DNA from 4 places in the Rhizobium sp. S163 genome. Region 4 is predicted to be linked to each of the others. Evidence: predicted binding sites of a transcription regulator. Region 4 holds the regulator's gene; each other region holds the start of a gene.
The links. The regulator PhoB, encoded in region 4, activates phosphate uptake and scavenging genes when phosphate is short. The targets are predictions, from matches to a motif close to TGTCATNNANCTGTCAT.
Positions count from the first base shown of each region.

Region 1: QTL96_RS01725 (UDP-2,3-diacylglucosamine diphosphatase) is a predicted target of PhoB. The motif match lies at 1,276-1,292, and genes of this name have one in related genera.
Region 2: ppk2 (polyphosphate kinase 2) is a predicted target of PhoB. The motif match lies at 1,029-1,045, and genes of this name have one in related genera.
Region 3: phnF (phosphonate metabolism transcriptional regulator PhnF) is a predicted target of PhoB. The motif match lies at 984-1,000, and genes of this name have one in related genera.

Region 1 is NZ_JAUDSA010000003.1:322,081-324,280, reverse strand. Features, by position in the region: gene QTL96_RS01730 (NADP-dependent malic enzyme) at 1-1,104, opposite strand, end outside; gene QTL96_RS01725 (UDP-2,3-diacylglucosamine diphosphatase) at 1,359-2,171, shown strand.
Region 2 is NZ_JAUDSA010000036.1:33,834-36,033, forward strand. Features, by position in the region: gene ppk2 (polyphosphate kinase 2) at 1-905, opposite strand, end outside; gene QTL96_RS25250 (DUF3422 family protein) at 1,113-2,200, opposite strand, start outside.
Region 3 is NZ_JAUDSA010000018.1:150,523-152,722, forward strand. Features, by position in the region: gene QTL96_RS16250 (DNA-binding transcriptional regulator) at 1-218, shown strand, start outside; gene phnF (phosphonate metabolism transcriptional regulator PhnF) at 222-953, opposite strand; gene phnG (phosphonate C-P lyase system protein PhnG) at 1,070-1,555, shown strand; gene phnH (phosphonate C-P lyase system protein PhnH) at 1,555-2,178, shown strand; gene QTL96_RS16270 (carbon-phosphorus lyase complex subunit PhnI) at 2,182-2,200, shown strand, end outside.
Region 4 is NZ_JAUDSA010000018.1:455,515-457,714, reverse strand. Features, by position in the region: gene QTL96_RS17800 (GcrA family cell cycle regulator) at 1-478, shown strand, start outside; gene phoB (phosphate regulon transcriptional regulator PhoB) at 561-1,244, opposite strand; gene phoU (phosphate signaling complex protein PhoU) at 1,281-1,994, opposite strand; gene pstB (phosphate ABC transporter ATP-binding protein PstB) at 2,038-2,200, opposite strand, start outside.

The DNA.
Region 1 (2,200 bases), on a different contig from region 4:
GCGGGCAAGCGCCGCGATGGCGCGCACGGCGGCCATCTTCATTTCCTCGTTGATCGTCACGGCGCCGCAATCGAGCGCGCCGCGGAAGATATACGGGAAGCAGAGGACGTTGTTGACCTGGTTCGGGAAGTCCGAACGGCCGGTGCAGATCATCGCGTCCGGGCGGGCCGCGCGGGCGAGATCCGGCATGATTTCGGGGTTCGGGTTGGCGAGCGCCATGATGAGCGGCTTTTCGGCCATCTGCGCCAAGAGTTCCGGCTTCAGGACGCCTGCGGCCGACAGGCCGAGGAAGACGTCGGCGCCGCCGATGTTTTCAGCCAGCGTGCGGGTGTCGCTCTTCTGCGCGTAGACGCTCTTCCATTCGTCCATCAGCTCGACGCGGCCTTCATAGACGAGGCCTTCGAGGTCGTGGACCCAGATGTTTTCGCGCTTTGCACCAAGGGTGACGAGAAGGTTGAGGCAGGCAAGGGCCGCAGCACCGGCGCCCGAGGCGACGATCTTGACCTCTTCGATCTTCTTGCCGGCCAGCTCCAGGCCGTTCAGGATCGCGGCGGCGACGATGATGGCGGTGCCATGCTGGTCGTCATGGAAGACCGGGATCTTCATCTTCTCGCGGAGCTGACGCTCGATCTCGAAACATTCCGGCGCCTTGATGTCTTCAAGGTTGATACCGCCAAAGGTCGGCTCGAGCGCGGCGACGGTGGAGACCATGTGGTCAACGGTCGATGCATCGACCTCGATGTCGAAGACGTCGATATTGGCGAACTTCTTGAAGAGAACGGCCTTGCCTTCCATGACCGGCTTGGAGGCCAGCGGGCCGATATTGCCGAGGCCGAGGACGGCCGTGCCATTGGAAATCACGGCAACCAGGTTGGCGCGCGAGGTGTAGTCGGCGGCCGTTTCCGGATTGTCACGGATGGCGAGACAGGGCGCGGCGACGCCGGGCGAATAAGCGAGCGCGAGGTCGCGCTGGTTGCCGAGCGGCTTGATGGCCTGGATCTCGATCTTGCCGGGACGGGGATAGCGGTGGAAGAACAACGCCTGTTCATCGAGGCTGCCGCCTGCCGCTTTGTTGTCCGTCTTCGGTTTGTCGCTGTGATCCATCGTAATGCTCCAGGCTGTCGCACATGCTTTCATTGGAGCGCTTTCAATACATCAATCGAAAGACGGTAACAGCGAGAATTTTGATTCCTATTGCTAAAACAGCACAAATGTAAAAAACCGTGACAGCAAAGTCGTGGCGATTTGTGACGGAAGTCCCGCTGGTCCGGGCCGTGTCATCTTCCTGAAACACGAGTCTGGTTTTCAGAGACACAGATGAAGCATGGGGCACGGGCAGTATGCTTGTGAAGGACAATATGGATACGCGCCACTTCCGTACGCTCTTTATTTCCGACGTCCATCTCGGCTCGAAAGCCGCGAAAGCCGACTTCCTGATCGACTTTCTGAAGTACCACGAAGCCGACACGATCTTCCTGGTGGGAGACATCGTCGACGGCTGGCGCCTGAAGCGCAGCTGGTACTGGCCACAGGAATGCAACGACGTGATCCAGAAGCTGCTGCGCAAGGCGCGCAAGGGAACGCGTATCGTCTATATCCCCGGCAACCACGACGAATTCCTGCGCGACTTCCCCGGCATGCACTTCGGCGGCATCGAAGTGGCCGAGCGGATGATGCATGAGGCGGCCGACGGCAAGAAGTATCTGGTGCTGCATGGCGACGAGTTCGACGTCGTCGTGCGCAACGCCCGCCTGCTCGCCTACCTCGGCGACTGGGCCTACGACATGGCGATCATGATCAACATCGGGCTCGCCGCCATTCGCCGCAAGCTCGGCATGCCTTACTGGTCGTTCTCCGCCTGGGCGAAGCTGCAGGTCAAGCACGCGGTCAATTTCATCGGCGAGTTCCAGAAAGTCGTTGCCGACGAGGCCCGCAAGAGCGGCGCCGACGGCGTGATCTGCGGCCACATCCACCATGCCGTCATGGAAGACATGGACGGCGTGCGCTACATCAACACCGGCGACTGGGTCGAAAGCTGCACGGCGATCGCCGAGCACGAAGACGGCACGTTCGAGTTGATCGAATGGCGCACCATGGGCGGCGCTGCCGCTCCTGCTCCGCTGGCGCTCGAAGATCACCGCAAGCGCGAGCCGGCACAGCAGGCGGCCTGATACCACCAACTGTTTCGCTGTTGCGAAAT
Region 2 (2,200 bases), on a different contig from region 4:
GGAACGTACAACTCCGGCGGCAGAACCTTGCGTTCATAATCCGGGTTGAACACGCGCTCGGGCAAGGCGATCTCCTCGTGCGGCACGTCCTCGTAGGGGAACTGCGACAGCAGATGGTCGATGCAGTTCAGGCGGGCGCGCTTCTTGTCGTTGCCTTCGACGATGTGCCAAGGGGCTTCCGGGATGTTGGTGCGGGCGAAGGTTTCTTCCTTGGCCTTGGTGTAGGCTTCCCAGCGGATGCGCGACTGCAGGTCCATCGGCGACAGCTTCCACTGCTTCAGCGGATCGTGGATGCGCACGAGGAAGCGCAGCTGCTGTTCCTCGTCGGTGATCGAGAACCAGTATTTGACGAGGCGGATGCCGGAACGGACCAGCATGCGTTCGAATTCGGGCACGTCGTTGAAGAACTGCTCGACCTGATCCTCGTCGGCAAAGCCCATGACGCGTTCGACGCCGGAGCGGTTGTACCAGGAGCGGTCGAAGAGCACGATCTCGCCGCCAGCAGGCAGATGCGGCACGTAACGCTGGAAGTACCACTGCGACTTCTCGCGGTCCGACGGAGCCGGAAGCGCCACGACGCGGGCGACGCGCGGGTTGAGGCGCTGGGTGATGCGCTTGATGACGCCGCCCTTGCCGGCGGAATCGCGACCTTCGAAGATCACGACCACCTTTTCCTTGTGATAGGTGACCCAATCCTGCAGGCGGATCAGCTCGGACTGCAGCGCGATCAGCGAACGGAAGTATTCGATGCGCGGCATCGATGGCGGGTGTGCCTTGCGGTAGATCTTGCGGATTTCCTCGGACAGCGCCGGCTCGGAGAGCTCGAGCTCATAGTCTTCATCCAGCGTATCGGCCAGTTCGGCCTCGAGCCAGTCGGTTGAAGGCGTGCCTCTCATGGTGGTCATCTCGATCCCTGTTCAGATTTGTCGCTTCGGACGCTTGCGGAGGTGTCTTGCTTTGCGCCGCATGACGATATCATGAAAGCACGCACGGCAAGGCCACTCATGGCGCCAAATAAGCAGCGTGTCATGAAGGATATATGACGCTTCGGCCGGACGCGGAGATGCGTGCGCAAAGTGGTCGGCAGGTGAGCGTGCTGCCGGCCTCTCGGATCAGCTCAGCGCGTCGGGGCGGTTGGCCTCTTTGACGTGGTCGTCGCTGTGCTTGCTGCGAATGCGGCGCACCGTGAGCCAGACGCCGAGGACGACGAAGGGCACGGCGGCGCCGGTCAGTGTCTCCGGCGCGATCTCGACGCCGACGCCATGCAGAAGCTTGGCGAGATAGCCGACGAGGCCGATGACGTAATAGGAGATGGCGGCGACCGACAGGCCTTCGACCGTCTGCTGCAAGCGCAGCTGCAGATGGGCGCGCTTGTCCATCGAGGCCAGGATCTCGGTGTTGAATTTTTCCAGCTCGACATCGATCCAGCTGCGCAGAAGGGCCGTGGCGCGGGCGAGCTTGCGCGACAGGTCCGCCTGCCGCTCCTCGACCGACTGGCAGGTGCGCATGGCGGGCGCGAGGCGACGTTGCAGGAAGGCGCCGAGCGTCTCGTTGCCGGGGAGCGCCTTTTCGGCCAGCATGGCGACGCGCTCGAGCACGATGTTGTAATAGGCGCGGCTGGCGCCAAAGCGATAGAGGCTGAGGGCGGCATTGGCCTCGAGCTCGGCGGCGAGTCGGGTGATCTCCGAGAGCGTGGCGTCGGCTTCGGCGCGCGCATGCTGCTTCATGCCCTGCGTGATGGCGGTGAAGCTCGTCTCGATCTGGCGGATCTCGGGCGACAGCGTCTGCGCCAGCGGCAGGCCCATCATCGCCAGCGTCCGGTAGGTCTCGATGTCGAGCAGGCGCTGGGCGAGCATGCCGCGGGCGCCATCCGTCATGCCATGGTCGAGCACCAGGAACTTGGTCAGCCCATCGCCGTCCTGGCGGAAATCGGTGATCACGGTCGCCTGGCTGTCGGCCACCATGCTCTGGCAGAGGCTGGTCGGATCGAAGTTGGCGATGACGTCGGCGACATCCTCGCTATCGGGGCGGATCTCGATGCGAACGCCGGAGATGAAGGGGCCGGGTGCCGCGAAGCTGGCGCCGAAGGGATTGACCGGGATCTCGGCGCCGAACTCCGCCGGCGCCGGCGTGTCCCAGAAATAGGTCGAGAATTCCGTGTGGCGCTCCCAGCGCAGCGTGCCGCTGCCCCAGCTCATCG
Region 3 (2,200 bases), 300 kb from region 4:
TCGACGAGGCATGTCTGACCGCGCCGCCGGAACTTGCTCCGCAGGAGATCAAGGCGCTGCGCGAGCGCAACAATGTCAGTCAGCCGGTCTTTGCTCGATACCTGAACACGAGTGAATCCACCGTCCAGAAATGGGAGAGCGGCGCCAAGCGGCCGAGTGGCCTAGCGCTGAAACTGCTCTCCGTCGTCGAGAAGCATGGGCTCGAAGTCCTAGGATAACCCTCAATTCTCGATCGTGAACTGCACCCGGTCGGCCGCAAATCGCGTCACCGAATATTGCACCGGCACGCCGTCGAGATCGGTATTCATCGCCTTGGTGATCAGCACGATCGCGCCCGGCGTCAGTTCCAGCGCCGATAGATCGGCGGCTTCGGCGTGGGCGGCGGTGATTTCGGTGGTGGCGCGGATATAGTCGGATAGGCCGAGTTCGGCGAAGGCGCGGGTGATCGATTCCGTCGTCTCGTAGGCGTCACGCATGCCCGCGAAGCGGTCTGCCGGAAACCACGAGGTCGCGCTCGAAACCGGCCGTCCGTCGGCCTTGCGCACCGTCTCCAGCCGGATCACGTTTGTCCCCGGCGCAAGCTTCAGCCAGCGCGCCACTTCGTCGCTGGCCGCTTCCTCGCCATGTCCGAGCAGCAGCCCGCGCGTCTCGCGCGCCTGCTCGCCGATGCCGCTGTTGAAGCGGGTGCGCTTGCTGATCGGGAAGTTCAGCCGTTCCTTGCGCTCGATCAGCGTGCCGCGACCCTGCACGGCGCGCACGATCCCCTCCTGCGCCAGAGCCGCGAGCGCGCTGCGCACCGTATGGCGGTTGACGCCGAACTGCGTGGCCAGCGTCATCTCCGGCGGCACCATGCCCGTTTCGTCATAGGCGCCGGCGCTGATCGCCTGGCGAATCCGGTCGGCGATCTGCCGCCACAGCGCCACGCCCGTCTGTCTCTGAACCTGCCCAGCCATTTTAGCCCTTTATCTTATGCGCCCCCGAAATGTCACACGCTTGTCACCTCGGCGATTTAGGTCTAGGTATAGCTTGTATGGTTGTCTATATCAATAGACATTTAAAGGATGTGGCGATGACCTTAGCGGAAAAGAAGGTAGGCAAGACCGAGCTGAGTGAGGGTGACCGGGCGCGCAAGCGCACCGTCGATCTGCTGGCCCGCGCCGAGCGGCAGGAGCTGGAAGCGGCCTGGCAGGCATTGACGGAAAAGCCGGTGGCGCAAGCCGTGCGCGCCCCCGAAACCGGCCTCGTCATGGTGCGCGGCCGCATGGGCGGCGGCGGTGCGGCCTTCAATCTCGGCGAGGTCACCGTCACCCGCGCCACCATCCGCCTCGCTTCGGGCACCATCGGTCACGCCCAGGCGCTCGGCACCGATCGCGAAAAGGCCCGCCTCTCGGCGATCTTCGATGCGCTCTGGCAGGAGCCAGCCACCCGCGACGCAATCGAAACCACCCTGCTTGCGCCGATCGCGGCCCGCGTCGCCGATGCCGATAACAAGAAGGCCGACGAGACCGCAGCCACCCGCGTCGATTTCTTCACCATGGTTCGCGGAGACGACTGATGCCCCTCAAGACCGAAACGCATAACGCTGATGCCCTGTCGGGCGGCTTCGCCGAGCCGGTGTTCCACGCCCAGAGCGTCTTCAAGCTGATGATGGATGCCATGGCCCGCCCCGGCACCATCCAGACCGTCTCGCCCGATGCCGAGCCGCCGGCGCCGCTCGGCATCGCCGCCGGTGCCATCGCGCTGACGCTCTGCGATCACGACACCCCCGTCTGGCTCTCACCTGTCTTGGCCAAGTCCGCCACGCCGCAATGGCTCGGCTTCCACACCGGCGCGCCGGTCACGCCGGAAAAGGCCGAAGCCCGCTTCGCCTTTGTCGATGAAGGCGCCACGCTCTCCTCCTTCGGCCTGTTTGCCTCCGGCACCCAGGAATATCCGGATCGTTCGACGACGCTCGTCATCGAGCTGCCCGATCTCGAAGGCGGTCGCCGTCTCGCGCTGATGGGCCCCGGCATCAAGACCGTCACCGACGTTGCGCCGCTTGGGCTGCCCGAGCGCTTCCTGCATCTGTGGACGGAAAATCGCGCGCTCTTCCCGCGCGGCGTCGACATCGTGCTGACCTCCGGCAGCCGTTTCCTCTGCTTGCCGCGCACCACCAAGATCACCGCAACGGAGATGTGACCCATGTATGTTGCCGTCAAAG
Region 4 (2,200 bases):
GATTGCGGCACAACTTGGCGGTGTAAGCCGCAACGCCGTCATCGGCAAGGTCCACCGCCTGAACCTGCCTGGCCGCGCCAAGGCCGGCGGCACGACGACGGCGACGCGGGCGCCGAAGCGCCCGGCGGTTTCGACCCCCCGCCCTGCCAGCAATTTCAATTCCGCACGCATCTCGCCAAGCCGCGCCGTTGCCCGCCCGCAGGGCGCAGTGGCTCTCAAGGAAGAGATGGATATCGATGCGATCGAGGAAGTCCGTTACCGTCCAGCCTCCAACGTTGTCGTTCCGATCTCGCGCCGTCTCGGCCTTACGGAACTGACCGAGCGCACGTGCAAGTGGCCGGTCGGCGATCCGCTGACGGATGACTTCCACTTCTGCGGCTGCGAGTCCCCCGACAACTCGCCATACTGCACCTACCACCAGCGCATGGCCTACCAGCCGGTCAACGAGCGCCGCAAGGCAGCCAACCGGGTCGCATGACCCGGAAAGCCGGATAAGGAACAAAAGAAAACGGGCCCTCGCGGGGCCCGTTTTTCGTTGGATCGTATGAAATGGAAGCGCCTTACGCTTCCATCGAATAACCGGCGCCGCGAACGGTGCGGATCACATCCTGCATGTTCGAGAAGTTGAGCGCCTTGCGCAGGCGGCCGACGTGAACGTCTACGGTGCGTTCGTCGACATAGATGTCATGGCCCCAGACGCCATCGAGCAGCTGCGAGCGCGAGAAGACGCGGCCGGGCGACGACATCAGGAATTCCAGCAGGCGGAATTCGGTCGGTCCGAGGCGGACTTCGCGGCTCTTGCGGTGAACGCGATGGGTTTCGCGATCGAGCTCGATATCGCCGCACTTCAGCAGCGAGGAGAGCACTTCCGGCTTGGCGCGGCGCAGCATCGCCTTGACGCGGGCGACGAGCTCAGGCGTCGAGAACGGCTTGACGACATAGTCGTCGGCGCCGGTCGACAGGCCGCGAACGCGTTCGCTTTCCTCGCCACGGGCGGTCAGCATGATGATCGGCAGGCGCTCCGTCTCCGGGCGCATGCGCAGGCGACGGCAGAGCTCGATGCCGGATACGCCGGGCAGCATCCAATCGAGGATCAAAAGATCAGGCGTGCGTTCCTGCAGCCGGATTTCGGCCTCGTCACCGCGAAGGATGGTATCGACTTCGAAGCCTTCGGCCTCAAGGTTATAGCGAAGAAGCACGCTCAGTGCTTCTTCGTCTTCAACGACTGCTACTCTTGGGATCATTCGTCTCGGTCTCCTGGGGGCGTGGGTCCGGAACGCTTATTCCGTGACCGCGCCGACGGTGTTGGCGGTGTCGTCCTTCGGACGCTCGCCTTCCGGCTGGGCGCCGGTAGCCATGTAGTAGATGGTCTCTGCGATGTTGGTGGCGTGGTCGCCGATGCGCTCGATGTTCTTGGCGCAGAAGAGAAGATGCGTGCAGCTGGTGATGTTGCGCGGATCTTCCATCATGTAGGTCAGCATCTCGCGGAACAGCGAGGTGTACATCGCGTCGATTTCCTCGTCGCGCTCGCGGATCGACTTGGCGCGGTCGGCAACGCGGCTGGTGTAGACGTCGAGAACTTCCTTGAGCTGGACGAGCGCCAGTTCGGAGAGATGCTCGAGGCCACGGGCGAGCTTGCGCGGAACGCCGGTGCTCTGGACAGCGATGACGCGCTTGGCGGTGTTCTTGCCAAGATCGCCGACGCGCTCGAGATCGGCCGCGATGCGGATCGAGCCCATGATTTCGCGAAGGTCGGCGGCCATCGGCTGGCGGCGGGCGATGGTGATGATCGCCTTTTCGCCGATCTCGCGCTCGGCGTGATCGAGGATCACGTCGTCGGAGATGACCTTCTGGGCGAGCGAAGTGTCGCCGTTGACGAGCGCGCGAACGGCGTCGCCGACCATCTGTTCCGCGAGGCCGCCCATTTCGGAGATGCGGCGCGTCAGGAACTTGAGATCATCGTCATAGGCGGAATAGATATGTGTCGATGCCATGGGGCTTATCCTTGAATGTCCTGAGGTTTACCGGTTTCGGAGATCAGCCGAAGCGGCCCATGATGTAATCCTGGGTGCGCGGATCATCCGGGTTGGTGAACATCTTGTCTGTATCGTTCTCCTCGACGAGGTTGCCGAGGTGGAACATGGCGGTGCGCTGCGAAACGCGGGCTGCCTGCTGCATCGAGTGCGTAACGATGACGATC